4 regions of the Streptomyces sp. NPDC101191 genome follow, and region 4 is predicted to be linked to each of the others. Evidence: riboswitches for the same ligand, from Rfam matches in the RefSeq annotation. Region 4 holds a riboswitch; each other region holds the start of a gene.
What was found. Region 4 has a riboswitch for cyclic di-AMP ahead of ACIRQF_RS03815 (transglycosylase SLT domain-containing protein). Riboswitches for the same ligand answer to the same signal wherever they lie in the genome.
Positions count from the first base shown of each region.

Region 1: it holds a riboswitch for cyclic di-AMP, as region 4 does, so the genes downstream of both, ACIRQF_RS05965 (peptidoglycan DD-metalloendopeptidase family protein) here and ACIRQF_RS03815 (transglycosylase SLT domain-containing protein) in region 4, are expected to answer to the same signal.
Region 2: it holds a riboswitch for cyclic di-AMP, as region 4 does, so the genes downstream of both, ACIRQF_RS35540 (transglycosylase family protein) here and ACIRQF_RS03815 (transglycosylase SLT domain-containing protein) in region 4, are expected to answer to the same signal.
Region 3: it holds a riboswitch for cyclic di-AMP, as region 4 does, so the genes downstream of both, ACIRQF_RS16660 (M23 family metallopeptidase) here and ACIRQF_RS03815 (transglycosylase SLT domain-containing protein) in region 4, are expected to answer to the same signal.

Region 1 covers NZ_JBIWOU010000001.1:1,371,733-1,379,484, forward strand. Annotated here, with positions in the region: gene ACIRQF_RS05950 (STM4012 family radical SAM protein) at 1-630, shown strand, start outside; gene ACIRQF_RS05955 (STM4011 family radical SAM protein) at 638-1,486, shown strand; gene ACIRQF_RS05960 (SGNH/GDSL hydrolase family protein) at 1,664-2,458, opposite strand; gene ACIRQF_RS05965 (peptidoglycan DD-metalloendopeptidase family protein) at 2,633-3,577, opposite strand; cyclic di-AMP (ydaO/yuaA leader) riboswitch at 3,582-3,733, opposite strand; gene ACIRQF_RS05970 (tyrosine-protein phosphatase) at 4,106-4,903, shown strand; gene ACIRQF_RS05975 (DUF6126 family protein) at 4,934-5,089, opposite strand; gene ACIRQF_RS05980 (helix-turn-helix domain-containing protein) at 5,109-5,756, opposite strand; gene ACIRQF_RS05985 (aspartate aminotransferase family protein) at 5,843-7,228, opposite strand; gene hpnH (adenosyl-hopene transferase HpnH) at 7,238-7,752, opposite strand, start outside.
Region 2 covers NZ_JBIWOU010000013.1:150,248-157,999, forward strand. Annotated here, with positions in the region: gene ACIRQF_RS35525 (globin domain-containing protein) at 1-777, opposite strand, end outside; gene ACIRQF_RS35530 (cytochrome P450) at 963-2,246, shown strand; gene ACIRQF_RS35535 (transglycosylase family protein) at 2,361-3,395, shown strand; cyclic di-AMP (ydaO/yuaA leader) riboswitch at 3,653-3,826, shown strand; gene ACIRQF_RS35540 (transglycosylase family protein) at 3,830-4,528, shown strand; gene eno (phosphopyruvate hydratase) at 4,797-6,083, shown strand; gene ACIRQF_RS35550 (septum formation initiator family protein) at 6,237-6,707, shown strand; gene ACIRQF_RS35555 (DUF501 domain-containing protein) at 6,746-7,285, shown strand; gene ACIRQF_RS35560 (exopolyphosphatase) at 7,282-7,752, shown strand, end outside.
Region 3 covers NZ_JBIWOU010000003.1:740,296-748,047, forward strand. Annotated here, with positions in the region: gene ACIRQF_RS16620 (hypothetical protein) at 1-53, shown strand, start outside; gene ACIRQF_RS16625 (hypothetical protein) at 437-706, shown strand; gene sigJ (RNA polymerase sigma factor SigJ) at 1,027-1,911, opposite strand; gene ACIRQF_RS16635 (rhodanese-like domain-containing protein) at 2,099-2,593, shown strand; tRNA gene ACIRQF_RS16640 (tRNA-Met) at 2,647-2,720, shown strand; gene ACIRQF_RS16645 (MerR family transcriptional regulator) at 2,838-3,578, shown strand; gene ACIRQF_RS16650 (hypothetical protein) at 3,739-3,888, shown strand; gene ACIRQF_RS16655 (PP2C family protein-serine/threonine phosphatase) at 3,901-5,130, shown strand; cyclic di-AMP (ydaO/yuaA leader) riboswitch at 5,333-5,479, shown strand; gene ACIRQF_RS16660 (M23 family metallopeptidase) at 5,491-6,561, shown strand; gene ACIRQF_RS16665 (aldo/keto reductase) at 6,626-7,573, shown strand.
Region 4 covers NZ_JBIWOU010000001.1:862,243-869,994, forward strand. Annotated here, with positions in the region: gene ACIRQF_RS03795 (DUF4139 domain-containing protein) at 1-749, shown strand, start outside; gene ACIRQF_RS03800 (MFS transporter) at 1,061-2,296, shown strand; gene ACIRQF_RS03805 (heme-binding protein) at 2,369-2,794, shown strand; gene ACIRQF_RS03810 (aldo/keto reductase) at 2,871-3,698, shown strand; gene ACIRQF_RS03815 (transglycosylase SLT domain-containing protein) at 3,771-4,571, opposite strand; cyclic di-AMP (ydaO/yuaA leader) riboswitch at 4,576-4,731, opposite strand; gene ACIRQF_RS03820 (MMPL family transporter) at 5,082-7,394, opposite strand; gene ACIRQF_RS03825 (glycoside hydrolase family 15 protein) at 7,651-7,752, shown strand, end outside.

The DNA of each region.
Region 1 (7,752 bases), 510 kb from region 4:
CCGCTCACCGGCCTGGGCCGGCAGGCCGCCGGCGCTTCCGGGCCGGCCGCCGACCGGGAGTGGGACGAGCAGCGGCTGCGGCTCTACCGCGCCGGCCGCGACCACCTCCTCGCGCGGGGGTACGCGCAGGTGTCGATGCGCATGTTCCGACGGACGGACGCGCCGCCGCTCGGGCCCGACGACCACGCCTGCCAGACGGACGGCATGATCGGACTGGGCTGCGGTGCCCGCTCGTACACCTCGGCGCTCCACTACTCCTTCGACTACGCCGTCGGGATGCCGGAGATCCGCGGGATCATCGACGCCTACACGCGGGCCGGGGACTTCTCCCGGGCCGAGGTGGGCCGGCGGGTCGACGCGGACGAGACCCGCCGCCGGCACCTGCTGCAGTCTCTGCTCCAGGCGGAGGGCATGCCGCTGGCCGCCTACGCGGACCGCTTCGGCGGATCGCCGTTCGAGCACTTCGCCGCCGAGCTCGCCCGTTTCGAGGCGTGGGGCTGGCTGGACACCGACGCCCCGGCCGGGCTGCTGCGACTCTCCCCCGAGGGACTGGCGCACTCGGACGGGCTCGGGCCCGAGCTGTTCTCGCCGGCGGTGAGCGCGGCGATGGCCGCGTACGAGGCGAAGTAGGCGCGGCATGGACCTGACCCTGCTCTACCGGGGGCCGCTCGCCTCCTGCGACTACGACTGTCCCTACTGTCCCTTCGCCAAGCGTCGGGACAGCCCCGCGCTGCTGCGCGCCGACCGGGCGGCGCTGGAACGCTTCACCGGCTGGGCGGCCCGGCAGGAGGGGGACCGGCTGCGGATCCTCTTCACGCCGTGGGGCGAGGGCCTGGTGCGGTCCTGGTACCGGCGGGCCATGGTCGAGCTGTCCCGGCTGCCGCACGTGGAACGGGTGGCGATCCAGACGAACCTGAGCTGCCGCACCGGCTGGCTGGACGAGGCCGACCTCGACACCCTGGCGCTGTGGTGCACCTACCACCCGGGCCAGACGCCGTACGAGCGTTTCCTGGGCAAGTGCCGGGAGCTCGTCTCCCGGGGGGTCCGTTTCAGCGTCGGGATCGTCGGCCTGCCCGAGCACCTGGAGCAGGCCCGCCGGCTGCGCGAGGCGCTGCCGGAGCAGGTCTATCTGTGGGTGAACGCGGCCGAGGGCCGCACCTACGCCGACCCGGAGGCCGCCGAGTGGACGGCCCTCGACCCGCTCTTCCCGTACAGCCGGCATCCGCACCCCTCGGCGGGCCTGCCGTGCCGCACGGGCGAGTCGGTGCTCTCGGTGGACGGCGAGGGGACGGTGCGCCGCTGCCACTTCGTGAAGGCCGAGCTGGGCAATCTCTACGACGGCTCCTACCGGGCCGCCCTGCGCCCCCGTGCCTGCCCGCTCGCCGCCTGCGACTGCCACATCGGCTACGTCCACCTGGAGACGCTGCCGCTGTACGACGTGTTCGCCGGCGGGGTCCTGGAGCGCATCCCGGCGGGCCGGGCCTGAGCACCGTCCCGCCGGGCCCCCGTGCGGTCCACGGCCCCGGCCGCGTGGGTGGGCGCCGGGGCCGTGGCGGACCCGCCACGGCCTCGCGGACCCGCCACTGCCTCGCGGACCCGGCCCGGATCCACCGGCCGGGACGGGATCCGCCGGCAGGGACGGGATCCGCCGGCCGGGCCGCTCCTAGAGCGGCATGAGGTCCGGGCGCTTGGCCGCGACGTGGTCGCCGGAGCTCTCGCCGCGCAGCCGGCGTCCGATCCAGGGGACCAGGTACTCCCTGGCCCAGTGGATGTCGTCCTTGCGGACCTCCAGGGCGCCGCGGGGCGGCAGCGGCGGCCACGGCTGCTCCGGGTCGGCCGGTACGGGCATGCCGAGGACCTGGGCGGCGCGGAGCGCGACCCGGGTGTGGCCCTCGGGCGACAGGTGGAGCCGGTCCTCGTCCCAGGCGCGCCGGTCCTGGACGGACTTCAGCGACCACAGGTCGAGCACCGGGCAGCCGTACCGGTCGGCGATGGCCCGGACGTGCCCGTTGTAGGTGGCGATCTTGCCCCGCAGGTGCTTGAGCAGGATCACGTCACGGGTGTCGAAGCCGGTGGTCACCATGACGGTGCCGACGGCGGAGGTGAGGTCGGACACGGCACGCTCGAAGCGCTCGGCCACGTCGTCGGGGTCGGTGCCGGGGCGGATGATGTCGTTTCCGCCGGCGCAGAAGGTCACCAGGTCGGGGGCGAGTTCCTTCGCCCTCGGAACCTGTTCCGCGACGATCTGGTCGAGAAGGCGCCCCCGTACGGCGAGATTGGCGTACCGGAAGTCCGCGTCCTCCGGCAGCTGGTCGGCAAGCAGGACCGCGAACCGGTCCGCCCAGCCGGCGTACGCCCCGTCGGGCCCGGGATCCCCGACCCCCTCGGTGAAGCTGTCACCGATCGCCGCGTACGACCCGAATGCGTTCTTGTCTGTTGATCTCGAATCGTCTGCCACGGGAGCACATTTTTCCCCTCCTCATGTGACCTACGCGACCGTAAGGAGGGGTTGACGTCGGGTGACATATGCCACCGATAAAGATTGTCCCAAGCCGGAATACACCGGAGGCCCGGCACAGGGTGCCGGGCCTCCGGAGTGTCGACGTCAGGCCGACACGGTACTGACGCGATGTCAGATGCTCACGCCGTGCTGGCGCAGAGCGGCCACCGGGTCGATGTCGGAGCCGTAGTCCGGGCCGGTCCGCATCTCGAAGTGCAGGTGCGGGCCGGTGACGTTGCCGGTCGCACCGGAGAGACCGATCTCCTGGCCGCCGGTGACGGTCTGGCCGGCGGAGACGGAGATCGAGGACAGGTGGGCGTACTGCGAGAAGGTGCCGTCGGCGTGCTGGATGACGACCTGGTTTCCGTAGGCCCCGCCGTCACCGGCGGAGTAGACGGTGCCCGGGCCGACCGCGTGGACGCTGGTGCCGGTGGAGGCGACGAAGTCGATGCCGGTGTGGTAGCCGGAGGACCACATCGCGCCGGCGGTCTTGTACGCGGTGCCGACACCGGCGCCCGCGATGGGGGCGACCCAGCCGGAGGAGGAGGTCGTGCCGGCCGAGGAGGACGACGAGGAGCTCGCGGCGGAGGCCGGGGCCGAGCTGCGCTCGCTGCCGCGCGAGGCGCGGGTCGAGTCGCCGGAAGCCTTCTGGCTGCGCTCCGCGGCGGCCTTCGGGTGGTGCGTCGCCTTGGCGGTGTTCTTGGCGCCGAGGGTGAGCTTCATGCCCGGCAGGATCAGCGACGGGTTGCCGCCGACGACCTGGCGGTTGTCGCGGTAGAGCTTCTGCCAGCCGCCGGCCACGTGGTGCTCGGTGGCGATCTTGGACAGGTAGTCGCCGCGGACGACGGTGTACGACTTCGGGGCCGCGGCCGGAGCCTTGGCCGGGGTCACGGCGGCGGGCGCCACGACGGCGACGGCCTGCTGCGGGGTGACGGTCGGGGCGGCCTGCTCGGCGGCGTGCGCGCCGGTGGCGCCGATGAGCGGGAGGGCGACGACGGCCCCTCCGGCTCCGGCGGCCACGAACCCGCGGGTGATCGGGTTGGCCTTGGGACGGCGGTGCTTACCCTTCACGGGCATGGCGAATTCCTCTCCGTCGCCTGCGAGGTGAGCTGTCGGGTTCGGACTGGAGATGTCCGGCCGCTGGTCGCGACTTCACCCCGAGCCGTCCTTCATCGAGGGATCGGCGTACTACCTGGGTCCCCCGCTCCTGCCGCGTACGGGTGGGTGCGGATTCCGGTCGGCGGCAGGATTAGGCGGTCCGTCCGGATTGAGCGCGACGCTAGACGAGCGGGGTCGACGGGAACAAGCCGCCGATTTCCCGCCAGTGCCGATTCGGGGAAAGGGGGCGGGAATTACGGTCACCCTCCGTGGATGACGGTCCCTCGATTTCCCTTTCCGGAAGGGAATTTGGAAAAGACGATCAGGCACGGTCCGTCACGTCTATGACGCTGCTCACGCCCCGCTGCCCATCTCCCAAGGAATCCGGGCGCGTTACCGCCAAACCCTCAATTCGGACAGAACACTCATTCCCTCCCGAGGGGGTGCGTGCGGGGCCCCTCACCTGGATGATTGCCCCAGGAACCGATCTCGAGACCAGGAGCAACCGTGACGCAAGCGACGACCGAGCCCGAGCTCACCGGCGTACGCAACTTCCGCGATCTGGGCGGACTGCCGACCGTGGACGGCCGGTCCGTGCGCCCCGGACGCCTCTTCCGCAGCGGCCACCTGGCCCACGCCACCGCCGAGGACGCCGCGTTCCTGGCCACCCTCGGTCTGCACACCGTGTTCGACTTCCGCAACGACGCCGACCGGCGCTTCGAGGGGGACGACGTCGCCCTGCCGGGCGTGCGGAACGTGAACATACCCCTGAGCGATCCCGCCGACGGGAAGGAGTTCTGGCAGATGGTGCGCCAGGGCGACCTGGCGCAACTGCGCGAGCTTCTCGCCGACGGCAAGGCCGCCGCCCGTATGTCCGGTTCGTACCGGAAGATGATGGTCGAGCGCACGGCGGAGCACAGCCGCGTGCTGCACGCGATGGCCGAGGACAGCGTCCCCGCCCTGATGCACTGCGCCGCCGGCAAGGACCGGGCCGGCCTGTCCGTCGCGATCTCGCTGCTGGCCGTCGGCGTCGAGCGCGAGGCCGTCGAGGCCGACTACCTGAAGTCGAACGCCCCGCACCGCCGCTACAAGGTGCAGCGCAGCTCCACCGCCCCGGACGGCATGGCGCCCGAGGTGATGGAGCTGCTGAGCCCGCTCTTCGACGCGCGGGTGGAGTACCTGCGGGCCGCCTTCGAGACGATCGACACGACCTGGGGCTCGGTGGACGCCTACCTCACCCAGGGCCTCGGACTCGCCCCGGAGACCCGGGAGCGCCTCCGCGCACGCCTGCTGTCGGAGGCTTGAGGTCGTCGCCCCGGTCCCGGCCGGCCCCGGCTACTGGTTCTGCCCGCCGAGCATGAAGAGCAGGTAGAGGAAACCGGCGAAGAGGTGCCCCGCGACCAGGTACGCGAAGAGGCGGAGCACCAGCCCCTTGGGAAACTTGCCGGCTTCGCGCTCCTCGCCGGTGACCGGAGCGGACTTCTCGGACATAGCACTACCTTTCGGGTTGTCAGCGCCGGTGCGGGGTCCCGTCACCGAGGCACAGCTCGGCGACGGGACTCTGCAGGAGGGTGTGGACGAAGAGCAGTTCGGCCCCGGCGCGGGTGGCGGCGCCGATCCGGTGCGGGGTGAGCGAGTCGAAGTGCGCGCTGTCCCCGGGATCGAGGATGTGCACGGCCTCGCCGAGTGCGAGGCGCACGCGTCCCTCGATCACGTGGATCCACTCCTCGCCGGGATGGACCCGCACGATGTCGGCGCTGGTGGCGTAGGGCACGTGCACGCGCAGGCACTGCATCGCGCGTCCCGCCCCGCCGGCCTGGCGGTAGATCCAGCCGTCGGCCTCGACCGGATCGGAGCGGCCGGCCCGGACGACGGGGTCGCGCTCGGTCGGCAGCTCGCCGAGGAGCTCGGACACCGTCGTACCGTAGATACGGGCGAGGGCGAGCAGCATCGGCAGCGAGGGCTGCCGGTTCCCCGTCTCCAGCCGGGAGAGATGGGCCGGGGAGAGACCGGCCCGCTGCGCGGCGGCCTCCAGGGTGAGCCCCCTGCGCCGGCGCAGGGCCCGCAGCTGCGGGGCGACGTCCGGCGGGACGTCGAGAGCGCCGCGAGCGGCGCGGGCGGCAGGTTCCGGGGCGGGATCCCCGGGGACGTGGTCCATGCGTCCATTCCGCCAGGATCATGCCTCGGAGGCAAATTTGTTGCCTCCGAGGCAAAGCCGGTGGGCCGGATCCGGACGGTGCGCCGTCAGCGCTGTGCGACGGCCTGCTTGACCAGTGTCTTCCCGAAGTCCCACATCAGTCCGCCGCCTCCGTGGGCGTCGTCCATCACCGCCGTGAAGGCGGTGACGAAGCGGTCCACGTCCGCCTCGTCGATGACCAGCGGCGGAATCAGTTTGATCACCTCCAGGTGGTCTCCCGACACCTGGGTCAGGATGCGGTGGCGCTGGAGCAGGGGCACCACGACCATCTGGGCGAAGAGTCCCTTGCGGGCGGCCTGCAGCATCGTCCAGCGACTGCGCAGGCCGAGCGAGGAGGGGCGGCCGAACTCGATGCCGATCATCAGCCCCCGGCCCCGGATCTCCTTCAGCAACTCGTAGCGCGGTACGAGCTCGCGCAGCCGCCCGGCGAGCAGCTCGCCCGTCCGGCGGACGTGCGCGACCGTGCCCTCGGACTCCATCACCGAGAGCACCGCGAGCCCGGCCGCCATGGCCTGGGCGTTCGACCCGAAGCTGGCCGAGTGGACGAGCACCCGGTCCATCGACGAGTAGACCTTCTTGAAGATCCAGTCCTTCCCCAGGGTCGCCCCGACCGGCACGTAGCCGCCGGAGAGCGCCTTGGCGACGCAGACCAGGTCCGGCTCGACGCCGTCCTCGTGCTGGTACGCGTAGAAGTCGCCGGTCCGCCCGAGTCCGGTCTGCACCTCGTCGGCGATGAGCAGGGCGCCGTGCCGGTGCAGCAGCTCCTGGGCCGCGAGCAGGAAGCCGGGCGGGGCCTCGTGCACCCCCTTGCCCTGGACGGGTTCGACGACGAAGCCGGCCACGTCGCCCTTGCGCAGCTCGCGTTCCAGGGCGTCGAGGTCGCCGAGGTCGATCGGCGTGTCGGGCAGCAGCGGTGCGAAGCCCTCCCGGAAGCCCTGCTCGCCGTTGACCGAGAGGGAGCCGGTGGTGAGGCCGTGGAAGGCATGGGTGCAGTAGACGATCCTCGGCCGGCCGGTGGCGTACCGGGCGAACTTCAGCGCGGTCTCGACGGCCTCGGTGCCGCTGTTGCCGAAGAACACCCGGTCGAGGTGGGGGCTGTGCGCGAGCAGCCGCTCGGCGAGCAGTCCGGGCAGCGGCTGGCAGTCGAAGCGGGTGAGGTCGGCGAGCTGCGCGTCGAGGACGTCGTGCAGCGCCTTGCGCACGACGGGATGGTGCCGGCCGAGGCCCATGACGCCGAAGCCGGCGAGCATGTCGAGGTAGTCGGCACCGTCGGCGTCCCAGAAGTGGGCGCCCTCGGCCCGCTCGTACACCTTGTCGAAGCCGATGGTCCGGAGCATCCTCGGCAGCTGGTGGTTGAGGTGGCGGGCGTGCAGCTCGTAGCGCTCGCCACCCCGTTCGGCGAGCAGCGCCCGCAGGTCGAACTCACCGGTCATGGCCCACGCTCACCCGTTGTTCCCGTTGACGGTCTCGCGGACCGCGCGCAGGGATTCCTTGAGCGAGCCCATGGTGGCGAGGACGGCGGTGGGCTCGTAGCCGCAGTGCGCCATGCAGTTGGCGCAGCGCGGGTCCTTGCCGCGGCCGTACTTGTCCCAGTCCGTCTCCTCGATGAGCTCGCGGTAGGTCGGGACGTAGCCGTCGCTCATCAGATAGCAGGGGCGCTGCCACCCGAAGAGGGAGTAGTTGGGGATCGCCCACGCGGTGCACGGGAAATCGGCCTTGCCTTCGAGGAAGTCGAGGAAGAGCGGCGAATGGTTGAGTCGCCAGCGCCGCCGGTTTCCGCCTGCGAATGCCTTCTTGAAGAGTTCCCTGGTCTGCTCGACGCCGAGGAAGTGCTCCTGGTCAGGAGCCTTTTCGTAGGCATAGGCGGGCGAGATCATCATTTCGTCGACCTGGAGGTCGTCGTTGAGGAAGTTGAGCACCTCGATGATCGTCTGCGGGGTGTCGGTGTTGAAGAACG
Region 2 (7,752 bases), on a different contig from region 4:
CGCGCGGACCGGGGCCCAGCCGGTGCCGGCCGCTATATAGGTGCGCGGTTTGCCGGGCGGGGTGCGGGCGGTGAGCGCGCCGCCCGGGCTGCTGAGCCGCAGTGTCTCGCCCACCCGCAGGCGCTCGGTGAGCGCGGTGCTCATCAGCCCGCCCCTGATGCGGCTGACGTGCAGGTCGAGCGTGCCGTCGGCGCGGGGCGCGTTGGCGAGGGAGTACGTGCGCCAGATCCGGGGCACGTGCAGCGAGCTGACGCTCACGTACTGCCCGGCGAGGTACGGGTAGGGCTGCCGGGGGCGCAGGGTCAACAGGGTCAGGTCCTCGCCGTGGCGTTCGTGCCGGACGACGTCGGCGTCCCACCAGGCGGGCAGGCCCTCCGCCGCGGCCTCCTCGGCCCCGGCCGACATCAGGTCGGCGACCCGCCCGTAGGCCTCGGTCCACGCCTTCTCCGCCTCCAGGGTCCAGGCGGCGCCGGCGGCGTGCGCGAAGGCGGCGAGCAGGCTGGCTCCGACCGCGCTGTAGAGCGCGGGGGTGGCGAGGAACTTGCGGTGATCGCGGCCCAGCTGCCCGAGGTAGCCGACGAGCGCGGGGTCCTCCAGGTGGGTCACCACATGGGTGAGCGCGGCGAAGAGCCGGTCCCGCTGAGCGCCCATCTCCTGGGGGAAGAGCTCGCGGACGCCCGGGTTGTGCCAGAACAGATGGGAGTAGAAGAAGGTGGCGGCGTGCTCGGCCCGTCTCTCGACGACCGCGAACGTGTTCCTGAGCAACTGGGCATCCACGCGGTGAATCTAAGCCACGCAGCGTCACCGCATAGGAGGATCGCGTACGGACATGTCACCTCACGCGGTGGCGCCCGTCCGTGACCTCGGGCCAGGCCGTCTCTTCCGGATCGCGCCGGGCCCGATCCGAAAGGGACCGCCCGGCCGGCGCGGAGGGGCTCCGGGCGCGGGGCCCGGCCGTCCCCTTGTACGGTCGGGGAGTGAGTGCCACCCCCTCTTCCGTCCCGCCCGGCCCCGAGCTCTTCACCTGGGAGTTCGCCACCGACCCGTACCCCGCGTACGCCTGGCTGCGCGAGCACGCTCCCGTGCACCGCGCGAAGCTGCCCAGCGGGGTCGAGGCCTGGCTGGTGACCCGGTACGCCGACGCGCGGCAGGCGCTGGCGGACCAGCGGCTCTCGAAGAACCCGGCGCACCACGACGAGCCCGCGCACGCCAAGGGCAAGACCGGCATTCCGGGCGAGCGCAAGGCCGAGCTGATGACGCATCTGCTCAACATCGACCCGCCGGACCACACCCGGCTGCGCCGGCTCGTGTCGAAGGCGTTCACGCCGCGCCGGGTGGCGGAGTTCGCGCCGCGGGTGCAGGAGCTCACCGACCGGCTCATCGACGGCTTCGCCGAGCGGGGCGAGGCGGACCTCATCCACGAGTTCGCCTTCCCGCTGCCCATCTACGCCATCTGCGACCTGCTCGGGGTTCCGGGCGAGGACCAGGACGACTTCCGCGACTGGGCCGGGATGATGATCCGGCACGGCGGCGGACCGCGCGGCGGCGTCGCGCGCTCGGTGAAGAAGATGCGCGGCTACCTCGCGGAACTCATCCACAAGAAGAGGGAGGAGCCGGGGGACGACCTGATCTCCGGGCTCATCAAGGCCTCGGACCACGGTGAGCACCTCACCGAGAACGAGGCCGCCGCCATGGCCTTCATCCTTCTCTTCGCCGGCTTCGAGACGACCGTCAATCTGATCGGCAACGGGATGTACGCGCTGCTGCGCCATCCCGGTCAGCGCGAGCGGCTCCAGGAGTCGCTCGCCGCCGGGGAGACGGGGCTGCTGGAGACCGGCGTCGAGGAGCTGCTGCGGTACGACGGACCCGTGGAGCTGGCGACCTGGCGGTTCGCCACGGAGGCGCTGACCATCGGCGGGCAGGAGATCCCGGCCGGCGACCCGGTCCTGGTGGTCCTCGCCGCGGCGGACCGGGATCCGGCGCGGTTCGACGAGCCGGACACCCTGGATCTGGCGCGGCGCGACAATCAGCACCTCGGCTACGGCCACGGCATCCACTACTGCCTGGGCGCGCCGCTGGCCCGCCTGGAGGGACAGGCGGCGCTGGCGACGCTGTTGACTCGCCTGCCAGACCTGCGACTTGGGGTTGATCCGGAGGAACTGCGGTGGCGCGGGGGGCTCATCATGCGTGGCCTACGCACCCTTCCGGTGGAGTTCACGCCTTCCCACAAAGGGACGCATAACTGACGGGGCGTCAAGAATGTGATCTTCGCGTGATCTCCGCTGCATCGACTTGTGACTCACGTTCGAATGCCGCTACGTTCACCCGCAGTCTCAGCAGTCACGCGAAAGGCACTCCGCATGCGCTCCGGAAACGGACGTCACCGCAGACCCCGCCAGGCTCCCGCACTCGTCGTCGCGGCGGGAGTCACCGGCTCGGCCATGGCGCTGCCCCTGCTCGCCACCGGCTCGGCCTCCGCCGCTGACGCGACGACATGGGACCGGGTCGCCGAGTGCGAGTCCGGCGGCGCCTGGAGCGCCAACTTCGGCAACGGGCTCTACGGCGGCCTGCAGTTCTCCCAGGAGAGCTGGGAGCGGCACGGCGGCCTCGCCTACGCGCCGAGCGCCGACCTCGCGAGCCGCGCCCAGCAGATCACCATCGCGGACCGTGCGCTCGCCGCGGGCGACACCCAGTGGGCCACCTGCGCCCCGATCGCCGGCCTGAAGAACGACGGCAAGGCGCCCGCGGTGAACCCGGGCCCGGGCGTGACGCCCAAGAAGTCGACGGGTCCCGTCCCGGAGTCCAACCGCACCGACGGCCTGCCCGCCGGCTCCGGCCAGGAGAGCGGGAAGCCCTCCACGGCCCCCACCGCGCCCACGGCCCCGGCCACGTCGGTGACCCCCGCGAACCCCACCACCCCCGCGCCCACGACGCCCGGGACCTCCACTTCGCCCGTGACGCCCGGTACGTCCGTGACGCCCGGTACGCCCGGTGTGCCCACGACGCCCGGTACCCCCGGCACGCCGGGCACCCCCGGTGCGCCGGGCACGACCGCGCCCGGCACCGGCAAGCACCGAGGTGACGCCGCGCCAGAAGAGCCGGGCAACTCGGACACCTCCACCGATTCCGGGCGCCACGCCGCTCCGGGTGACGAGGTGACGGGTGGCGCGACCGATGGCAAGACGGCGGGTAATTCGGACACCACGGACAAGGCGGGCGAATACACCGTTCAGCCGGGTGACAGCCTGTCGGGCATTGCGGAGGAGAACGGGCTCACGGGCGGCTGGAGCGCCCTCTACGGTGCCAACAAGAAGACCGTCGGCTCCGACCCCGACCTCATCCTTCCTGGTCAGAGCCTTGAGCTGGACCTCGGACTGACGGAATCCCAGAAGTAGTTCGGGGGTGAATGTCCGTTCTGTGTAAGTGAGACATGAGTCTCTCTTCCCGAACGGGCGTGTCACGTCCGCAAACTTTGCTTCAATCGCCCCTCACCTGCGCAAACACCTCCTGACGGTGTGCAAGTAGGGGCGATTTTTCCGTCTTGAGGGTCTTTGAACTTCCCCCGGCTCTATGTCTACGGTCGTGACCGCTCGCCACCGCGGGCCCCGCCGACCGGTACGCCGAATCCTGCCGCCGGACGGAGGGAACAGTCGTCGCGCAAGCGCCGAAGGCAGGACCGGGGGACCCAAGGTAAGTGCCGGTCCCGGCCGTTGAGACAGACGGCCGACGATCGGCTTGGGGTGGAGCCGCGTGCAAGGTCACGCGGCCGGGCAACTCACTCGCCCGAACCCGACAGCTCACCTCGTAGGCGTCGGTGAGGAGAACTTCCATGCTGCTTTCCGGCAAGGGCAAACACCGTCGTGCCGCCAAGGCCACCCGCATCGTCGCGCTGGCCGGTGTCGCCGGCGTCGCCGTCGCGGCCCCGCTGATGACCGCGGGCACTGCCTCGGCCGCCACCGCCTCCGAGTGGGACGCCGTCGCCCAGTGCGAGTCCGGCGGCAACTGGTCCATCAACACCGGCAACGGCTTCTACGGCGGTCTGCAGTTCTCGGCCTCCACCTGGGCCGCGTACGGCGGCACCGCCTACGCCCCGAGTGCCGACCAGGCCTCCAAGTCCCAGCAGATCGCCGTCGCCGAGAAGGTCCTCGCGGGCCAGGGCAAGGGCGCGTGGCCGAGCTGCGGCGTGGGCCTGTCCGGCGCGTCCTACGACGGTGGCGCCGCCGAGGCGGCCCCGCAGCCCGCCGCGCCGAAGCGCTCCACCGAGCAGCCGGCGACCCGCAGCGAGCAGCGTCAGGCGCCGAAGAAGACCGCTCCGAAGAACGAGTCCAAGAAGACCGTCACCACCCCGACCGGCAAGAAGGTCAAGAAGGGCGACGGCGAGTACAAGGTCGTCGCCGGTGACACCCTCAGCAAGATCGCCCAGGCGCACGGCGTCAAGGGCGGCTGGGAGAAGCTCTTCCAGCTGAACAAGGGCGTCGTCGAGAACGCCGACCTGATCTACCCGGGCCAGCAGCTCCACCTCAAGTGAGCCTGCCGACCCTCCCGCGGTGACTGACCACCCCGGCCCGGAGCGCCCTTCCCCCGTGCGCGCTCCGGGCCGGGGTTTCTCCGCTCTCTACGGTTACCCTCCAGTAGATCTGGGGCCTTTCGTCCCCGGATGCATGCCCTTGGGTCCTTTTTCGTCCCAGGGGGCGGGCGCCCGGCTGGCTGGAGCCCCCGAGCCGGTTAGGCTCTTGTCGCAAGGCGAACGAGACCTTGCCGCATGCGTCACAACCAGCGTCACATCCCAGAAGGAGATGCTCGTGCCGTCCATCGACGTCGTCGTAGCCCGGGAAATCCTGGACTCCCGAGGCAACCCCACGGTCGAGGTCGAGGTCGGCCTCGACGACGGCAGCACCGGCCGTGCTGCCGTTCCGTCCGGTGCCTCCACCGGTGCGTTCGAGGCCCTCGAGCTCCGCGACGGTGACCCCAACCGTTACCAGGGCAAGGGCGTGGAGAAGGCCGTTCTCGCCGTCATCGAGCAGATCGGCCCCGAGCTGGTCGGCTACGACGCCACCGAGCAGCGCCTGATCGACCAGGCGATGTTCGACCTGGACGCCACCCCGGACAAGTCCTCGCTCGGCGCCAACGCCATCCTCGGCGTCTCCCTCGCCGTCGCGCACGCCGCCTCCGAGGCCTCGGACCTGCCGCTCTTCCGCTACCTCGGCGGCCCGAACGCGCACCTGCTGCCCGTTCCGATGATGAACATCCTGAACGGCGGCTCGCACGCCGACTCCAACGTGGACATCCAGGAGTTCATGATCGCCCCGATCGGCGCGGAGTCCTTCTCCGAGGCCCTCCGCTGGGGCACCGAGGTCTACCACACCCTCAAGTCCGTCCTGAAGACCAAGGGCCTGTCCACCGGTCTCGGTGACGAGGGCGGCTTCGCCCCGAACCTCGGCTCCAACCGCGAGGCCCTCGACCTCATCCTCGAGGCCATCAAGCAGGCCGGCTACGTCCCCGGCAAGGACATCGCGCTCGCGCTCGACTGCGCCGCCTCCGAGTTCTACAAGGACGGCAAGTACGAGTTCGAGGGCAAGGCCCGCTCGGCCGCCGAGATGACCGAGTACTACGAGGAGCTCGTCTCCGCGTACCCGCTCGTGTCCATCGAGGACCCGCTGTTCGAGGACGACTGGGCCGGCTGGAAGGTCATCACCGACAAGCTCGGCGCCAAGGTGCAGCTCGTCGGCGACGACCTCTTCGTCACCAACCCGGAGCGCCTCGCCCGCGGCATCGAGGAGGGCTCGGCGAACGCCCTGCTCGTCAAGGTCAACCAGATCGGCTCGCTGACCGAGACCCTGGACGCCGTCGAGCTCGCCCAGCGCAGCGGCTTCAAGTGCATGATGTCCCACCGCTCCGGCGAGACCGAGGACGTCACCATCGCCGACCTCGCCGTCGCCACCAACTGCGGCCAGATCAAGACCGGCGCCCCGGCCCGCTCCGAGCGCGTCGCCAAGTACAACCAGCTCCTGCGCATCGAGGAGATCCTCGACGACGCCGCGGTCTACGCCGGCCGCAGCGCCTTCCCGCGCTTCAAGGGCTGACCTGCCCCGACGCCGTAGCCACGGACTTTGCATCCGGAGAACTGAACAGGGCGCAAAGGCGTAGCGAAGCGAAGCGTCCCCGCACTCGGTCCCGTACCGTGTGCGGGGACGTACGCATGACCAGGACCCACGAGTGACGGGGAGGCGCACGACATGGCCGTGAAGGACCGGGACCGGTTCTCGACCGCGACCCGGATCAGGCTGCTCGGCGAGCAGACCGCCGCCCGTGTCTACCGCTCCCAGACCCGCCGTCAGGCGCGCCGCTCCCGGCTCACCGGCCGCGCGGCCTTCCTGGCCCTCGTCGTCTGCTCGCTCGTGGTGGCGCTCGCCTATCCGATGCGGCAGTACGTGTCCCAGCAGGGCGAGATCGCCGACCAGGAGCGCAAGGCCGCCGAGGCCGCCCGCCGGGTCGAGGACCTGCGGGACGAGAAGGCCCGCCTCCAGGACCCGGCCTACGTCCGCCGGCTGGCCCGCGAGCACCTCCACTACGTGATGCCCGGCGAGACCGGCTTCACCGTGAACGACCCCGACGCGGAGCACCGGCCCCGCACCGACCAGGGCGCGACGGACCGCCCCTGGTACGACAACCTGTGGGACGGCGTGGACCACGCCGACCGCCCGTAGACGTCGCAACCACGCCACGAGACCCGAGCAAGGCAGACATGGAAACGCCCCCTCCGCAGACCGAACGCACCGAGCCCACCGACGCGGACGTCGCCGCGTTCGAGGCCCAGCTCGGCCGGCCGCCCCGCGGCCTGCGTGCCATCGCGCACCGCTGCCCGTGCGGCAACCCGGACGTCGTCGAGACCGCGCCCCGGCTCCCCGACGGCACGCCGTTCCCGACCACGTACTACCTGACCTGCCCGCGCGCCGCCTCCGCCATCGGCACCCTGGAGGCCAACGGGGTCATGAAGGAGATGCAGGCCCGGCTCGCGACCGACCCGGAGCTGGCCGCCGCCTACCGGGCCGCGCACGAGGACTACATCGCGCGCCGCGACGCCATCGAGGTCCTGGAGGGCTTCCCGAGCGCCGGCGGCATGCCGGACCGGGTCAAGTGCCTGCACGTCCTCGTCGGGCACTCGCTCGTGGCGGGCCCGGGCGTGAACCCCTTCGGCGACGAGGCCCTCGCGATGCTGCCCGAGTGGTGGGCGAAGGGCCCCTGCGTCACCCCCTGCGCGGACAAGGACGAGGAGCAGAAGTGACCCGGGTCGCCGGAATCGACTGCGGTACGAACTCCATCCGCCTTCTCGTCGCCGACGTGCACCCGGAGACGGGCGAGCTGATCGAGCTGGACCGGCGGATGACCATCGTCCGGCTCGGCCAGGGCGTCGACCGGACCGGCCGGCTCGCGCCCGAGGCGCTGGAGCGGACCTTCGCCGCCTGCCGTGACTACGCGGCGGTCATCGAGGAGCTCGGCGCGGAGAAGCTGCGCTTCGTCGCCACCTCCGCGTCCCGCGACGCCGAGAACCGGGACGACTTCGTGCGCGGGGTCGTCGAGATCCTCGGCGTGGAGCCCGAGGTCATCACCGGTGACCAGGAGGCCGAGTTCTCCTTCACGGGTGCCACCGGCGAGCTGCACGGCGACGACCGGCGGCTCGTGGTGGACATCGGCGGGGGCTCGACCGAGTTCGTGGTCGGCAACCGGCACGTCGAGGCGGCCCGGTCGGTC
Region 3 (7,752 bases), on a different contig from region 4:
TGGTGATGCGATGGACCATCCCGCCCTACGACTTCGACGACGAAGACGAATGACGAGTTCGGCCCTGGGGATCCGACACCCGTGGTGAGACTGATCAACCCCGACACGTCGTGAGACGGATCCGGGAGCCGCAGGTCACGACGGTGGTCTCTGACACGAGCCGCGAGATCCTACATCCTTGTAGGGTCTCAGATTTCGTGGCCAAATCTCACGGTCGATGGCCAAGCGATGGCAGATCTGACGCGAGTTTGAGATTGGCAGGTCAGGCCCTTCACTTGTATGGGTGGGCGGGGTCTGATGCCGCCCCGCTACGGAATCTGCGCCGACGACTGGCCGGCACCCTGGAGGCGTTCAAGGCTCACCGGCGGCTCCGCGCGGTCAACGGCGGCAGCGAAGACGAACGGAGGCGTTATGCAGTGCGGAGAACATCAATGTTGTGCTCAGGATTGTGGACATCATGGTCGCCTACCGGAAGGTGCACGGCGGCCTACCTGCCGACACGGACGGCCTTGAGGACATGGCCGTGGCGATCGTCGAGGCCTTGGAGCGCGACGACTTCCGCATCGTGGACGTCTTGAGCGGCAGCCGGACCAAGACGCCCACATCCGAACCGGCCTGGCGGCACGGCAGTGGGGCGCCAGCCACTCCGGTCGGCGCCCCGCTTGCGTTCTGCACTCCGCCAACTGGTGGTTATCCAGCGAGCTGACGAGCCAGCAAGCCAGCCGCCCCGAGGATTGGGACGCGATCGTGAGACTGGACGGCTGGCCAAGCCGTGAGACATGACGACAACTGTCAGGTCACGGCACCGCCGCTGGCCATGGGCGGCGAGACCCTACATTTCCTTTGTGATCTCAGATTCCGTGGCCAGCGTGTCCGGGGTCCTGCGCAGGACGAGGACCCCGTCCCCGGCGTGGACGGTGTGCCGGCCGCCCGCAACGCCTGCCCGCCCCCTGGCCCCCGCGGGGAGCGCGCCCGCCGGGGAGCGTGCCCGCCGGGGTGCGGCCGGCCGGGGCCTGGCCCGCCCCCTCAGCGCACGCCCAGCGCCGCCAGGCGCCGGGCGTCCGCGACGATGTCGATCTCGACGATGCGGTCGTCGACGATCGTGAAGGCCATGAGGCCGACCGGGGAGCCGTTCGCGAGGGAGACCAGGCCGGCCGCGCCGTTGACCGTGACGTGGCGGGACGCGTGGCGGAACTTGGCGAAGGTGAGGGCCTGGGCGGTGACGGCCTCGGCGCCGCGGACCAGTTTGGAGGCGGCCGGGGTGAGGACGCCGCCGTCGACGCGCAGGAGGACGTCCGGGTCGAGGACGGCGAGCAGGCCCTCGAAGTCGCCGCCCTGGGAGGCTGCCAGGAAGGCGTCCACGACCTCGCGCTGCCGTGCCGTGTCGGGCTCGGGGGCCGGGGCGGCGCCCTGGACCCGGCGGCGGGCGCGGCTGGCGAGCTGGCGGGTGGCTGCGGGGGTGCGGTCGACGATGGGGGCGATCTCCTCGAAGGCGACCGCGAACATGTCGTGCAGCACGAAGGCGAGGCGCTCGGCCGGGGCGAGGGTCTCCAGGACGACGAGGAGCGCGAGGCCGACGGAGTCCGCGAGCAGCGCCTCCTTCTCGGGGTCGGCGGTGCCCTCCTCCCGGACGACCGGATCGGGGATGTAGTACTCCAGCGGGTCCTCGCGGCGCGAGCCGCGGGAGCGCAGCAGGTCGAGGCAGATCCGGCCGACGACGGTGGTCAGCCAGCCGCTCAGGTTCCGTACGTCGCCGATGTCGGACCGGTTCAGCTTGATCCAGGCCTCCTGGACGGCGTCCTCCGCCTCGCTGAGCGAGCCGAGCATCCGGTAGGCGACCGCCCGCAGATGTCCGCGGTCGGCCTCGAAACGTTCGGCCAGGAGATCCTGGGCGGCGCGGTCCCTGTCCATCGGTCGTCGTTCCCCTTCGCGTCCGGTCACATCGTGATGACGAACGGGGGGCCGGGAATGTGACGGCGTTCCGCTACGTGAGATCCCTGCCCCGTGCGGAGCAACGCGCGGGAATCCCCGGCCGAACCCCCCGACCGCCGTGGATCACCACTTCAGCGCGATGATCATCGTCCTTAGATTGATCACCATGACGACGACGCCGAACCAGGTCAACCCCGTTCTCCGTACGCCCGCCGCCTCCCCGGCGGCCGCCGCGGCCTACTTCTCCGCGAGCCTCGCCTTCCACGCCGACGTCTCCGACGTGGCTTCCGCGCTGGCCGACGCCCGGGCCACCGGTGGTGACCCCGGGTTCGTCGTGCTCGACTCCCGCTCCACGGCCTCCTGGGACCAGGGGCACGTGCCGGGCGCCGTGCACCTGCCGACCGCGCTCATCCCCGAGCAGGCCGAGCAGCTGCTCGACCGGAGCGTGCCGGTCGTCACGTACTGCTGGGGCCCCGGCTGCAACGGCGCCACGCGGGCCGCGCTGGCCCTCGCGGAGCTCGGCTTCCAGGTGAAGGAGATGCTGGGCGGCTTCGAGTACTGGGTGCGCGAGGGCTTCGCCTACGAGACCTGGGAGGGGCCCGCGCAGCAGGCGGCGGACCCGCTGACGTCGCCGGTCGACGCGGAGGACTGCGGCTGCTGACGGACACGGATTTCCGAACAGGGGCGTCCATGCCGTAAGGTGGTGTTCACCGACGCGGGGTGGAGCAGCTCGGTAGCTCGCTGGGCTCATAACCCAGAGGTCGCAGGTTCAAATCCTGTCCCCGCTACTCAGTAGCACGAAGGCCCGGATCCGGAAACGGATCCGGGCCTTCGTCGTTCCCGGGTGCCGCGTCCCTGATGTCCGGCTTGACCTTTACGTAACGTCAAGTTCTACCGTCTTTCTCATGGAGTGGTCGATCCAGGAGATCGCCAGGAAGGCCGGCACCACCAGTCGCACCCTGCGCCACTACGGCGAGCTGGGACTGCTGGAGCCGAGCCGGATCGGCGCGAACGGTTACCGGTACTACGACCAGGCGGCACTCGTGCGGCTGCAGCGGATCCTGCTGCTGCGCGAGCTCGGGCTCTCCCTGCCCGCGATCGCCGAGGTCCTCGAAGGCCAACGGGACACCTCGGTCGCCCTGCGCACGCACCTGGCCCTCCTGGAACAGGAGCGCGAGCGGATCGGGCGGCAGATCGAGGCCGTACGGACCACTCTCCACAAGACCGAGAGAGGAGAACGGCTCATGGCCGAGGAAGTGTTCGACGGCTTCGACCACACCCGCTACGAGGCCGAGGTGACGGAACGCTGGGGGCGGGACGCGTACGAGCGCGGCGACCGCTGGTGGCGCTCCCTCGACGACGCCGGGAAGAAGGCGTTCCAGGACGAGCAGGTCGCCGTCGCCCGGGCCTTCGCGGCGGCCGCGGAGGAGGGCCTCGCGCCCGACAGCGACGAGGTGCAGGCGATCACCCGGCGGCACCACGCGTGGCTGTCGACCACGACGACGCCGAGCAGGGAGTACTTCATCGGGCTCGGGCAGATGTACGTCGACGACCCGCGCTTCACGAGGAACTACGACCGGCACGGGGAGGGCACGGCCCTGCTCGTCCGGGACGCGATGCGCATCTGGGCCGAGCGGAACCTCTAGGTCCTGTCGTCGATCGTCGAGCCGACCTCCGGGACCCTCGGCCTGGGCGTCGCGCTCGCCGGGGTCCTGCACGGACACCCCGTGCACGTCGTCACCGACCCGGGGCTCGACCGATCGTGGAGCGGCTGCTCGTCGCCCACGGCGGCTCGGGCTCGCCCTGATGGGGGCGGCGTTCCTGGTGCCGGCCGCGCTCGGCCGGTCCCTGGTGGGGCTGTTGCCGTGCGCGGCGGCCATGGCGGCGCTGGCGCGGGGCGGGCGGCTCGCGGTACGCCAACCGGCCGAGGAGGAGTCGCCGAGCCCTCCGGCCTGACGGCACCCTGGGATGGGCGCGGTGCGGTCCGCCGCCGTGGACCGACCGGGCAGGAGAGCACAGGTGGGGCGAGCAGCGGCGGGCGGCGGGGCGGGCGGTCCTTACCGCGGTGCCCGGCGCTTCCTGCGCGTGCTGCCGTCGCTGGTCATCCTGGGTGGGGTCGTCTTCGACCTCTTGACCCCGCCCACCTACACGGCGGCGCCGCTGCTCTCGGCGGCGCCGCTGATCGCCGCCCCGTTCTTCTCCACCGTGATCACCCTCGCCACGGGCATCGCCGCCGTCCTCGTCAGCGTCGGTCTCCACCTCTACAACGGCACGGTGGCCCAGATCCCCGCGCTCACCGAGACGCTGACCGTGCTCACCGTCTCGGGGCTCGCGCTGCTGATCAACCGGGTGGTGCGCAAGAGCGGCGAACGGCTCGCGTCGGCGCGGGTGATCGCGGAGACGGCACAGCGGGCGGTGCTCCCGGCGCCCGCCGGCCGGATCGGCGGGCTGCAGATCGCGGCCCGCTACGAGGCGGCGCAGGCCGACGCGTTCATCGGCGGCGACCTGTTCGCGGTGCAGGACACCCCGCACGGGGTGCGGCTGGTGGTCGGGGACGTCCGGGGCAAGGGGCTCGACGCGGTGGAGGCGGTGGCCGTGGTCCTGGGCGCCTTCCGGGAGGCGGCGGAGCAGGAGGCGACGCTGGAGGGGGTGGCCGCGCGCCTGGAGCGGGCGCTGGCCCGGGAGGGCACCCGGCGGGACGGGCTCGACGCCTTCGAGGGCTTCACGACGGCCGTGCTCGCCGAGATCCCGGGCGGCGATGGGGTCGTACGGGTGGTCAACCGCGGCCACCCCGAGCCGCTGCTGCTGCGTGCGAACGGCGGGGCCGAGCTGCTGCGGCCGAGTGAGGCGGCGCTGCCGCTGGGGATGGGGGAGCTCGCCGCGTGGCCGGACCGGGCCGACGAGGCCGCGTATCCGCCGGGGTCGACGCTGTTGTTCTACACGGACGGGCTCTCGGAGGCGCGGGACGCGGGCGGGGTCTTCTACGACCCGCGGGAGCGGCTCGCGGGGCGGCTGTTCCCGGGGCCGGAGGAGCTGCTCGACGCGCTCGTGGCGGACGTGCGCCGGCACACCGGCGGGGGTGCGACGGACGACATGGCGCTGCTCGCGGTGAGCCGTCCGGCGGTCGGTCAGCCGGAGCGGCGGCGGACGATGCCGGTCGTGCCGCCGGGCGGCCGGCGGCTCGGTGACCGCTCGTAGTCGGGGGGTCTCCCTCAGATAACAATTGACGTAACGTCAGATCCTCGGTTTGCTACTGGCACGTATCTGAGTGGGGCTCAAGTCGGGCGATACCCTCCTAATTCAGTGAATGATCAAGGGGGACGGCTTGGAATCGGGTGGCCGGGTCTATTAACGTTCGATAACGCAGCGCGGTCGTCCCAGCCGCCGCAAGAGGCGGCACCGTGCGCACGCGCCGAATCCCGTAAGGGAACCGGGGAACCACCACTTGGGGTGAATCGGGCCCCACCGCACCCGTGCGGTACGCCCGTAGGAGACCTTCCTGCTCCGAACCCGTCAGCTAACCCGGTAGGCGAGAAGGAAGGAAAGGAGAGCGCCTCCGTGGCGTCCGACACCCCCGCTCCTCAAGCCCCCTTCGACTACTTCGACTCCGCCGGTGCGGCGGGTGCCGCGGGCGGCGAGGAGTGGAACCCGACGGAGGACTCCCTGCGGGACCGCCGGTCCGGCGGACGGCACCGCGTCGTCAAGCAGCGCTCCAACTTCGCTCGCTCCTCCACCGTCCTCGGCGTCGGCGTGATCGCCGCCGTCGGCGCGGGCGGCCTGGCCACTGCCCAGCAGAAGCCGCCGGTCTCCATAGCCCTGCCGGACGTCGACCTTCCCGACGCCTCCGAACTCCCCGGTGTCGGCGAGCTCATCGGCCACGACAAGAGCGACTTCGAACCCGCGGGCGGCAACAACACCCAGCCGCTCACCGCGCTCACCTGGACCACCGACGCCACGGACTCCGGCACCGGCGACCGGACCCGGACCGAGACGCAGGCCGACGCCGGCGAGACGCTGCGCGCCCGCATCCTCCAGCAGGCCGAGCAGCAGCAGGCCGCCGCGGACGCCGCGGAGAAGGCGGCGGCGGAGAAGGCCGCCGCCGAGAAGGCAGCCGCGGAGGCCGCGGCCAAGGCCGACGCGGCGGAGAAGGCTGCAGCCGAGGCCAAGAAGAAGGCCGCCGAGGAGGCCGCGCGCAAGGCCGAGGCCGAGCGCCTGGCCAAGCTGGCCGCCAGCTTCTCGCTGCCCACCTCCTCGTACACGATCACCTCGACCTACGGCGAAGCCGGCTCGATGTGGTCCTCCGGCTACCACACCGGCCTGGACTTCGCGGCTCCCACCGGCACCCCGGTCAAGGCCGTCCACGGCGCCACCGTGAAGTCGGCCGGCTGGTCCGGCGCGTACGGCTACCGCATCGTCCTGGAGCTCGAGGACGGCACCGAGATCTGGTACTGCCACCTCTCCTCCATGACCGTCGGCGTCGGCCAGTCGGTCGGCACCGGCGAGACCATCGGCCGCGTCGGCGCCACCGGAAACGTCACCGGCCCGCACCTCCACCTGGAGGTCCACACCCCGTCCGGCGACGGCATCGACCCGGCGGCCTGGCTCCGCTCCAAGGGCCTGAGCATCTGAGGTCCGCTCCCGAGGGAGGGGACGGCCAGGAATAGGCCCGGCGGTGCGGGGGGTTGACCACCCCATGACTTCACTTCGCCGCCTGGGCTCTTCCGACCTGCACGTCTTCCCGCTCTCCCTGGGCGGCAACGTCTTCGGCTGGAGCGCCGACGAGGCGCAGTCCTTCGCCGTCCTCGATGCCTACGCCGCGGCGGGCGGCAATTTCGTCGACACCGCCGACGTCTACTCGGAGTGGGCCGAGGGCAACGAGGGCGGTGAGTCGGAGACCGTCATAGGCCGCTGGCTGGCCTCCCGCGGCAACCGCTCCGACATCGTCGTCGCCACCAAGGTCGGCGCCCACTCCCGCTACAAGGGCCTGGGCGCCACGAACATCAAGGCCGCGGCAGACGAGTCGCTGCGCCGCCTCGGCACCGACCACATCGACCTGTACTACACGCACTTCGACGACGAGTCCGTGCCGGTCGAGGAGATCGTCACCGCCCTCGACCAGCTGGTGAAGGACGGCAAGGTCCGTGCCGTCGCCGCCTCCAACATCTCCCCGGAGCGGCTGCGCGCCTCCCTCGACTTCGCCGAGGCGGAGGGCCTCGCCCGTTACGTCGCCCTCCAGCCGCACTACAACCTGGTCTCCCGCGACACCTACGAGGGCCCGCTCCTCGACACCGCCGAGCGGGGCGGTCTCGCGGCCGTGCCGTACTACGGTCTCGCGGCCGGTTTCCTCACCGGCAAGTACCGTCCGGGTACCGCCGTCGCCAGTGTCCGCGCCCAGGGGGCCGGCCGGCACCTGGAGACCGAGCGCGGACGGAAGGTGCTCGCCGCCCTCGACACGGTCGCCGCGGCCCACGAGGCCGAGCTCGCGTCCGTCGCCCTGGCCTGGCTCGCCTCCCGCCCGACCGTCGTCGCCCCGATTGCCTCGGCCCGCACGGTCGAACAGCTGCCGGCGCTGCTCGCGGCCACGGAACTGAAGCTGACGGACACGGAGCTGGCGGCGCTCACGGAGGCGTCGGAGGCCTGAGGCCTGGAGGCGTGGTGCCTGGAGGCCTGGGGCCTGGGGGCCAGACGCCTGCGGCCAGGAGGCCTGGGGGCCAGGCGCCTGCGGCCAGGAGGCCTGGGCGCCTGAGGCCTGGGCGCCGGGGCGCCGCGGTGCCTCGGGGCTGGGCCGCCGCCGGAATGCCGCGGGGGCTGGGTCGCCCG
Region 4 (7,752 bases):
AGGACCGGCTGACGCTCACCGACCGCTCCGCCGCGGAGCGCCGTACGGTCGACGTCGAGCTGCGCGAGGAGGAGATCGGGGACCTCGGCCCGGCCCCGGTGCTCGGGCTCCCCGGCGTGGACGACGGCGGCGAGGTGCGGGTCCTGAGCGCTCCCGCGCCGGTCTCCGTGCCGGCGGACGGCCGCGCGCACCGGGTGCCCGTCTCCTCCTTCACGACGGCCGTGAGCAGCGAGTACGCCTGTTCCCCCGAGCTGTCGCCGCTGGTCACCCAGGTGGTGCGGGGCGCCAACCGGTCCGGCCACGCTCTGCTCGCGGGGCCCGTGGACCTGGTGCGCGGGAGCGGCTTCACCGGGCGGGGCACACTCGACTTCACCGCGCCCGGCGCGCCCGTCGAGCTCGCCTTCGGCAGTGGTGACGACCACCGGGTGGTCCGGCGGACCGAGGAGTCCCGCGACACCACCGGCCTCACCCAGCGCACCGTGGTCACCCGTACGGTCCGGCTGCACCTGTCGCGGTTCGCCGCGCCGGGCGAGCGGGGCGACCGGGTGGTCGTGGTCCGGGAGCGGATCCCGGTCTCCGAGGTGTCCGCGGTGGAGGTACGCGTCCGCGGCGAGGCCTGCTCCCCGGCCCCGGACGCGGTCGACGCGGAGGGCATCGCCTCCTGGGCCGTCTCCCTCCCGCCGGGCGGCCGCCGCACGCTCACCCTGGTCTACGAGCTCTCGGCGACGGCGAAGGTCAGCGGCCTTTAGGCGCCCTACCCGTCCCTTCCCGTCCCCTCCCGTCCCCTCCCGCTTCTGCTCGATGTCGGCCGATGGACGGTCGGCATCGAGCAGGCCAGGCCGTGAGCCCGGACCTGAGCAGGCCGCTGAGCAGGGCTAGCTGGCCCTGCCCAGGGCCTGCACACCCGCATGGACAAGCCCCGGGCAGGGCGCATCCCATTACTTGCAAACGAGGGTTAACCTGCTCCGCAACTCACTCCGTTTGCATTTATCCGGCGTCTGCAACTATTGTTCTCGCTCGTAAGGCTTCTGCGCAAACACACCCCGGAAGGGTTCGTCCCATGCCTCTCGCGCTCCTGGCCCTGGCCATCGGGGCCTTCGGAATCGGCACCACCGAGTTCGTCATCATGGGCGTGCTGCCCCAGGTGGCCGGCGACTTCGGGGTCTCGATCCCCACCGCCGGCTGGCTGGTGACCGGCTACGCCCTGGGCGTCGTCCTCGGCGCGCCGCTCCTGACCGTGCTCGGGACGAAGGTGTCCCGCAAGAAGATGCTCATGTTCCTCATGGGCCTGTTCATCGTCGGCAACGCGCTCTCCGCGTTCGCGCCGAGCTTCGGCCTGATGCTCGTCGGCCGGGTCGTCGCCTCCCTCGCCCACGGGGCGTTCTTCGGCATCGGGTCCGTCGTCGCCGCCGACCTCGTGGCGCCGGAGAAGAAGGCCTCCGCGATCTCCCTGATGTTCATGGGCCTCACCGTCGCCAACATCGTCGGCGTCCCCGGCGGCACGTACATCGGCCAGGCGATCGGCTGGCGCGTCACCTTCCTGCTCGTCGCCGCGCTCGGCGTCCTCGGCCTCCTCGGCGTGGCGCGTCTCGTCCCCGAGACGGGACGGCCGCCGGCCGCGAGGATCAGCGCCGAGTTCGCCGCCTTCCGGAACGTCCAGGTCTGGCTGGCCATGGCCATGACCGTGCTCGGCTACGGCGGCGTCTTCGCGGCCATCACCTACATCACGCCGATGATGACCGAGGTCGCCGGCTACACCGAGGGCGCCGTCACCTGGCTGCTGGTCCTCTTCGGCGTCGGCATGTTCCTGGGCAACCTGCTGGGCGGGAAGTTCGCCGACCGGGCCCTGATGCCCATGCTCTTCGTCGCGCTGGGCTCCCTGTCCCTGGTCCTGTTCCTGTTCACGGCGACCGCCCACGACAAGGTCCTCGCGGCGATCACGCTGACCCTGATCGGCGCGCTCGGCTTCGCGACCGTCCCGCCGCTGCAGAAGTGGGTCCTCGACCAGGCCTCCGCCGCACCGACGCTGGCCTCCGCGGCCAACATCGGCGCCTTCAACCTCGGCAACGCCCTGGCCGCCTGGCTCGGCGGCGTGGTCATCGCCACGGGCCTCGGCTACACGTCCCCGAACTGGGTCGGCGGCCTCCTCGCCGCCTCCGCGCTGCTGCTGGCCTTCCTCGCCGCGTTCCTCGACCGGCGGACCCGCAGGTCGAGGATGGTCGCCGGGTCCGCGGACTCCGTGACCTCGGCGGCCGTCCCGGACGCCCGGCAGGTCCCCGCGGGCCTCGGGCACTGACCCCCTCGCCCGCGCCTTCCCCCTGCACCCTCCCTCCTCCGCACTTCCGTACGACCGCATGGAGCACCCCTCATGAGCACCGTCACCGCCGCCGTCGCCCCGCTGACCTCCCAGGACGCCGAGGTCCTGCTCACCGCCGCCCGGCGGGCCGCCGACGCCGCGGGCGTCACGGTCAGCGTCACCGTGCTCGACGCCGGCGGCCACCTGCTGGCCTTCCGCCGTGACGAGCGCGCCGTCCTCATCTCCGGCGAGACGAGCACCCGCAAGGCCTACACGGCGCTCCAGCTGAACGCCCCCACGGCCGACCTGGTCGACCTGGTCAAGCCCGACGGCCCGTTCCACAGCCTCACCACCGCGCTCGACCGGCCGCTGCTGTTCATCGCCGGCGGCCTGCCCGTCCACCGTGACGGACGGCTCATCGGCGCCGTCGGCGTGGGCGGCGGCGCCCCCGAGCAGGACCACGCCTTCGCCGCCGCGGCCGTGGCCGCCCTCGTCTGACCCGCCCGCGGCCCGGCCACCGCCCCGGGCCCCCACCCCCCACGCAGACACCCGCACCACAGATCCGAGGAACGTCATGAACCACTCCGTCCCCACCGTCACCCTCAACAACGGCACGGAGATGCCGCGGCTCGGCTTCGGCGTCTTCCAGGTGCCGGACGAGGAGACGACCGCCGCCGTCACCGCGGCGCTGGAGGCGGGATACCGCTCGATCGACACCGCCGCGATCTACGGCAACGAGGCGGGCGTCGGCAAGGCCCTCGCGAGCTCCGGCCTCGCCCGCGACGAACTGTTCGTCACCACGAAGCTGTGGAACGCCGACCAGGGCCACGACGCCACCCTCAGGGCCTTCGACGCGAGCCTCGCCAAGCTCGGCCTCGACCACGTGGACCTCTACCTCGTCCACTGGCCGGCCCCGGCCCGGGATCTCTACCTCGACAGCTGGAAGGCCATCGAGAAGCTCGTCGCCGACGGCCGCGTGCGCACGGCGGGCGTCTCCAACTTCCAGCCCGCGCACCTGAACCGGCTCCTGGACGGCAGCGACCTCGTCCCGGCGGTCAACCAGATCGAGCTCCACCCCGGCCTGCAGCAGCGCGCGCTCCGTGAGCTGCACGCCCGCCACTCGATCGTCACCGAGGCCTGGAGCCCGCTCGCCCAGGGCGCCGTCCTGGAGGAGCCCGTGCTCCGGGAGATCGCCGCCCGGTACGGCAAGAGCACCGCGCAGGTCGTGCTGCGCTGGCACCTGCAGCTCGGCAACGTGGTGATCCCCAAGTCCGTCACGCCGGCGCGTATCCGCGAGAACATCGACGTCTTCGACTTCGCCCTCTCGGCGGACGAGATGACGGCCGTCGCCGCGCTCGACCAGGGGCTGCGGACCGGCCCGGACCCGGACACCCTGAACTGAGCCCGGAACGACCGTGCTCCCGCACCCGGCCGAGGGGCCGGTTGCGGGAGCACGTCCTCGCGTCCGCGGGCGTCAGTAGGCGCCGAAGACGTTGTCGATGGAGCCGTAGCGGTCGGCCGCGTAGTTGCAGGCCGCCGCGATGTTGGCGACGGGGTCGTACGGGTCGTCGGCCGTGCCCTCGACGTGGTACGCCCGGAAGGTCGGGTCGATCACCTGGAGCAGGCCCTTGGAGGGGGTGCCGGCGACGGCGTTGGAGTCCCAGTTGTTGATGGCCAGCGGGTTGCCGGACGACTCGCGCATGATGTTGCGGTGGATGCCGTCGTAGCTGCCGGGGATGCCCTTCTTGGCCATGATGTCGAGCGCCTCGCGGATCCACCCGTCGAGGTTGTCCGGGTACGAGGTCGCCTTGGCCGGAGCCACGGCCTGGACCACGGCTCCCGCGCTCGCGGCGCCCGCCGTCGTCGCGGTCCGGGCCGCCGCGGGCTTCACGCCCGAGAGCGCGGCGCCTCGGGCGTCGACGGTCAGCCGCATGCCGGGGCGGATGAGGGCCGGGTCGGCGCCGACGGCCGTCCGGTTGTCCTGGTAGACCTTCTTCCAGCCGCCCTTTACCGCGTACTTCCGGGCGATCTTGGAAAGGGAGTCACCGGCGACGACCGAATACCGCACCGTTCCGGACGCCTTCGCCACCTGCGTGACCTGGACCGTCGCCTTTTCGACTGCGACGGTGTGCGCCGCCTGCGGAGTGACCGCACCCGCGGTCGTCGCTCCGGCCAGCGGCAGGGCCAGTGCGGCGCTGCCGGTGATGCCGACGGCGGCGATGCCGCGGGTGAGCGGGAACTTCTTGGAACGGCGGTGCTTGGCGTGTCCACGCATGGCGGGGTCCTCTCCTCCGCCTGCGAGGTGAGCTGTCGGGTTCGGGCAGGAGATGCCCGGCCGCGCCTGGGCACGGCTTCACCCCGAGCCGCCCCCGGAGCCCGGGAGCGGCGGAGAACCTGGGTCCCCCGCTCCTGCCTGAAGTGGTCGTGTGTGCGGTACCCGGTCGGTGGCAGGATTCGGCGTTTCCGTCCGGTTGCCGGGTGACCGTAAGCGAATTCTTCCGGCGAAAACAAGACAGAAATTAATCAAAGCAAATCGATCATTCGGAAAAAGAAAAAGGATCATTCCCACCTTTCACCATCACCGCGCCAACCGCTCCCCCAGGGTGCCGATCTGACGTCGCGACAGAATTCACCGGGCCGGAAAGGCCGTGACTCAGATCACGCAGTCCGACCTTTGCGCGCTACCGGCACAGAAAAGCTCCAATGCCGGAATTCATTGAGCATTCCGGCATTGGAGCTTAATAGCAGGACATCTACCTCTTTGTCCGAATGTGCACGTCGCGGGTCACCGGGCCGGCTCGTGGCCGGACTCCTGGTCCTGCTCCAGCGCCGCCTCCCCCTCGGTGTCGAGGTGCGGGAGGATCCGGTCCAGCCAGCGTGGGGTCCACCAGGCGCGGGCGCCCAGCAGGGTCATCACGGCGGGAACGAGCAGCAGCCGGACGATGGTGGCGTCGATGAGGACGCTGACCGCGAGGCCCAGGCCGAGCATCTTGATCACGATGTTGTCGGACACGATGAAGGCCGCGAAGACGCTCACCATGATCAGCGCGGCGCAGGTGATGACCCTCGCGGTGATCTCCAGGGCATGGGCGACGCTCGCCTCGGCGTCGCCGGTGCGCAGCCACGCCTCGCGGACCCGGGACAGCAGGAAGATCTCGTAGTCCATGCTGAGGCCGAAGACGATGGCGAACATCATCATCGGCACATAGCTCTCGATGGGCACCTTGCCGGAGACGCCCAGGGCCGGGCCGCCCCAGCCCCACTGGAACACGGCCACGACGACGCCGTAGGACGCGGCGATCGACAGCACGTTGAGGACGGCGGCCTTGACGGCGACGAGGAGCCCGCGGAAGACGATCAGGATGACCAGGAAGGCGAGCGCGACCACCACCGCGATGATCAGTGGCAGCCGGCTGGAGACGATGTCGAGGAAGTCGACCTGGGCGGCCGTGGTGCCGGTGACGTAGGTCTTCGCGTCCGTACCGGCCACCGCGTCCGGCAGCACGTCGTCCACCAGGTGGTTGGTGAGCTCGGTGGTCTTCTCGTCCTGCGGCGAGGCGACCGAGTAGGCGGTGCCGATCAGGACGTCACCGTCGGAGGTGGGCTTCAGCGCGGTGACGGAGGCCGCGTCGGGCACGTTGGCGAGCGACTGCTGGAGCTTGCTCGCGAGCGCCGAACGATCGGACGCCGGGACCGAGGTCTGGTCGACCACGATGGTCAGCGGCCCGTTGGCGCCGGGACCGAAGGCCGTGGAGATCAGGTCGTAGGCGCGCCGGTCGGTGAACGACTTGGGGTCGGCGCCGTCGCCGATGTGCCCGAGCTGGATGAAGAACACCGGGAAGGCCAGGATCACCAGGGCGACCACGCCGCCGACCAGGAAGTACCAGGGCCGCCGCTCCACCCGCTGGGCGTAGCGGTGCCAGGTGCCGTGCGGGGTGGCGCCCGGTTCCGCGTCGGTCTCCGCCACGGGCTTGCGCACGTGGTAGCGGTCGATGCGGCGCCCCACGAGTCCGAGCATGGCCGGGACCAGGGTGAGCGCGGCGATGACCGCGGTGACGACCGTGAAGGCGGCCGCCAGGCCGAGTTTGCCGATGAAGGTGACGCCGGAGACCCAGAGACCGGACAGCGCGATGATCACGGTGCAGCCGGAGACGAGCACCGCCCGGCCGCTCGTCGTCGTCGCCAGGCCCGCGGAGTCGGCGGGATCGTGCCCGTTCATGATGTTCTGGCGGTGACGGGTGATCAGGAACAAGGCGTAGTCGATGCCGACGCCCAGGCCGATCATGGTGGCCAGGGTCGGCGAGACCGTCCCGAAGGTGAAGGCAGCCGCCGTCAGACCGAGCAGCGCGAGCCCGCAGATCGCTCCGATGAGGGCGGTGACCAGCGGCATGACCGCGGCGATGATGCTGCCGAAGCCGATCAGGAGCACCACGATCGCGACGGCGAAGCCGATCGCCTCGCTGGTGCGGTCGTCGGCCGACGGCCGGGCCAGTTCGCCGAGCGAACCGCCGTACTCGACGGTGACGCCGGCGTCGCGCAGGGGCTTTACGGCCGTGTCCACGCCGTTCAGGTAGTCGGTGCCCAGGGTGGAGGGCGGAACGCTGAAGCGGATGGTGATGTACGCGGTCTTGCCGTCCGTGGAAAGCGGGCCCGTGTCAGGCGTGTTGGGGGGCGGGGTCGGCGGAGGTGTGCCCGGAGGCGGCAGCGGGTTCTGGACGTTGATGACGTCGGGCAGCTTCTGGAGCGACGCGACGGTCGAGTTCACCGTGGAGGCGTCCTGGGTGAGCGCCTCGGACGGGTTGTTGAGGACGATCTGCGCGCCGTAACCGCCGGCCGCGGGGTCGTGCGCCTCCAGCACGTCGAGACCCTCGGTGGACTGCACACCCGGGAGCGAGAAGTTGTCGGAATACTGGCCGCCGAACGCGCGGTCGGCGATCTGCAGTCCGGCGACGGCCGCCAGCCACAGGACGATGACGACGACGAAGTGCCGGGCGCACCAGCGCCCCAGCCGGTAGAGAGAGCTCTTCTGCGCCTTGGGGCTGATGGTGGCCTTGCGCGCTGATGATCCGCTGCCCTGGGCCGGGCTTGCTGCGTTCATGGCACCGCCGAGTCCGGATAGGAAAATCCCCGAGCGGAAACACTGCTCCGACGATGTGCGGATGTGCCGGTCCTGGAGTCAATTGTTCGCCTTCCCCTCGGCGGCGGCATCTCGACGCCCGCCACCCGCCCGCCACCCGCCCGACGACCGGGCCCCCGGCACGCGCCCGCCGGGCCGCCGCGGAGGGGCGGGACGCCGCGGACGGGCGGGGCGTCCTCCGATGTCGCCTTCCCGGCGCGTCGCCGATAGTGGAACCATGAAGCGCTATCCGCTCATCGCCGATCACGGCCTGGTGGGGGATCTGCAGACCGCCGCCCTGGTGTCCGACGAGGGCGTGGTCGACTGGTTCGCGGCGCCC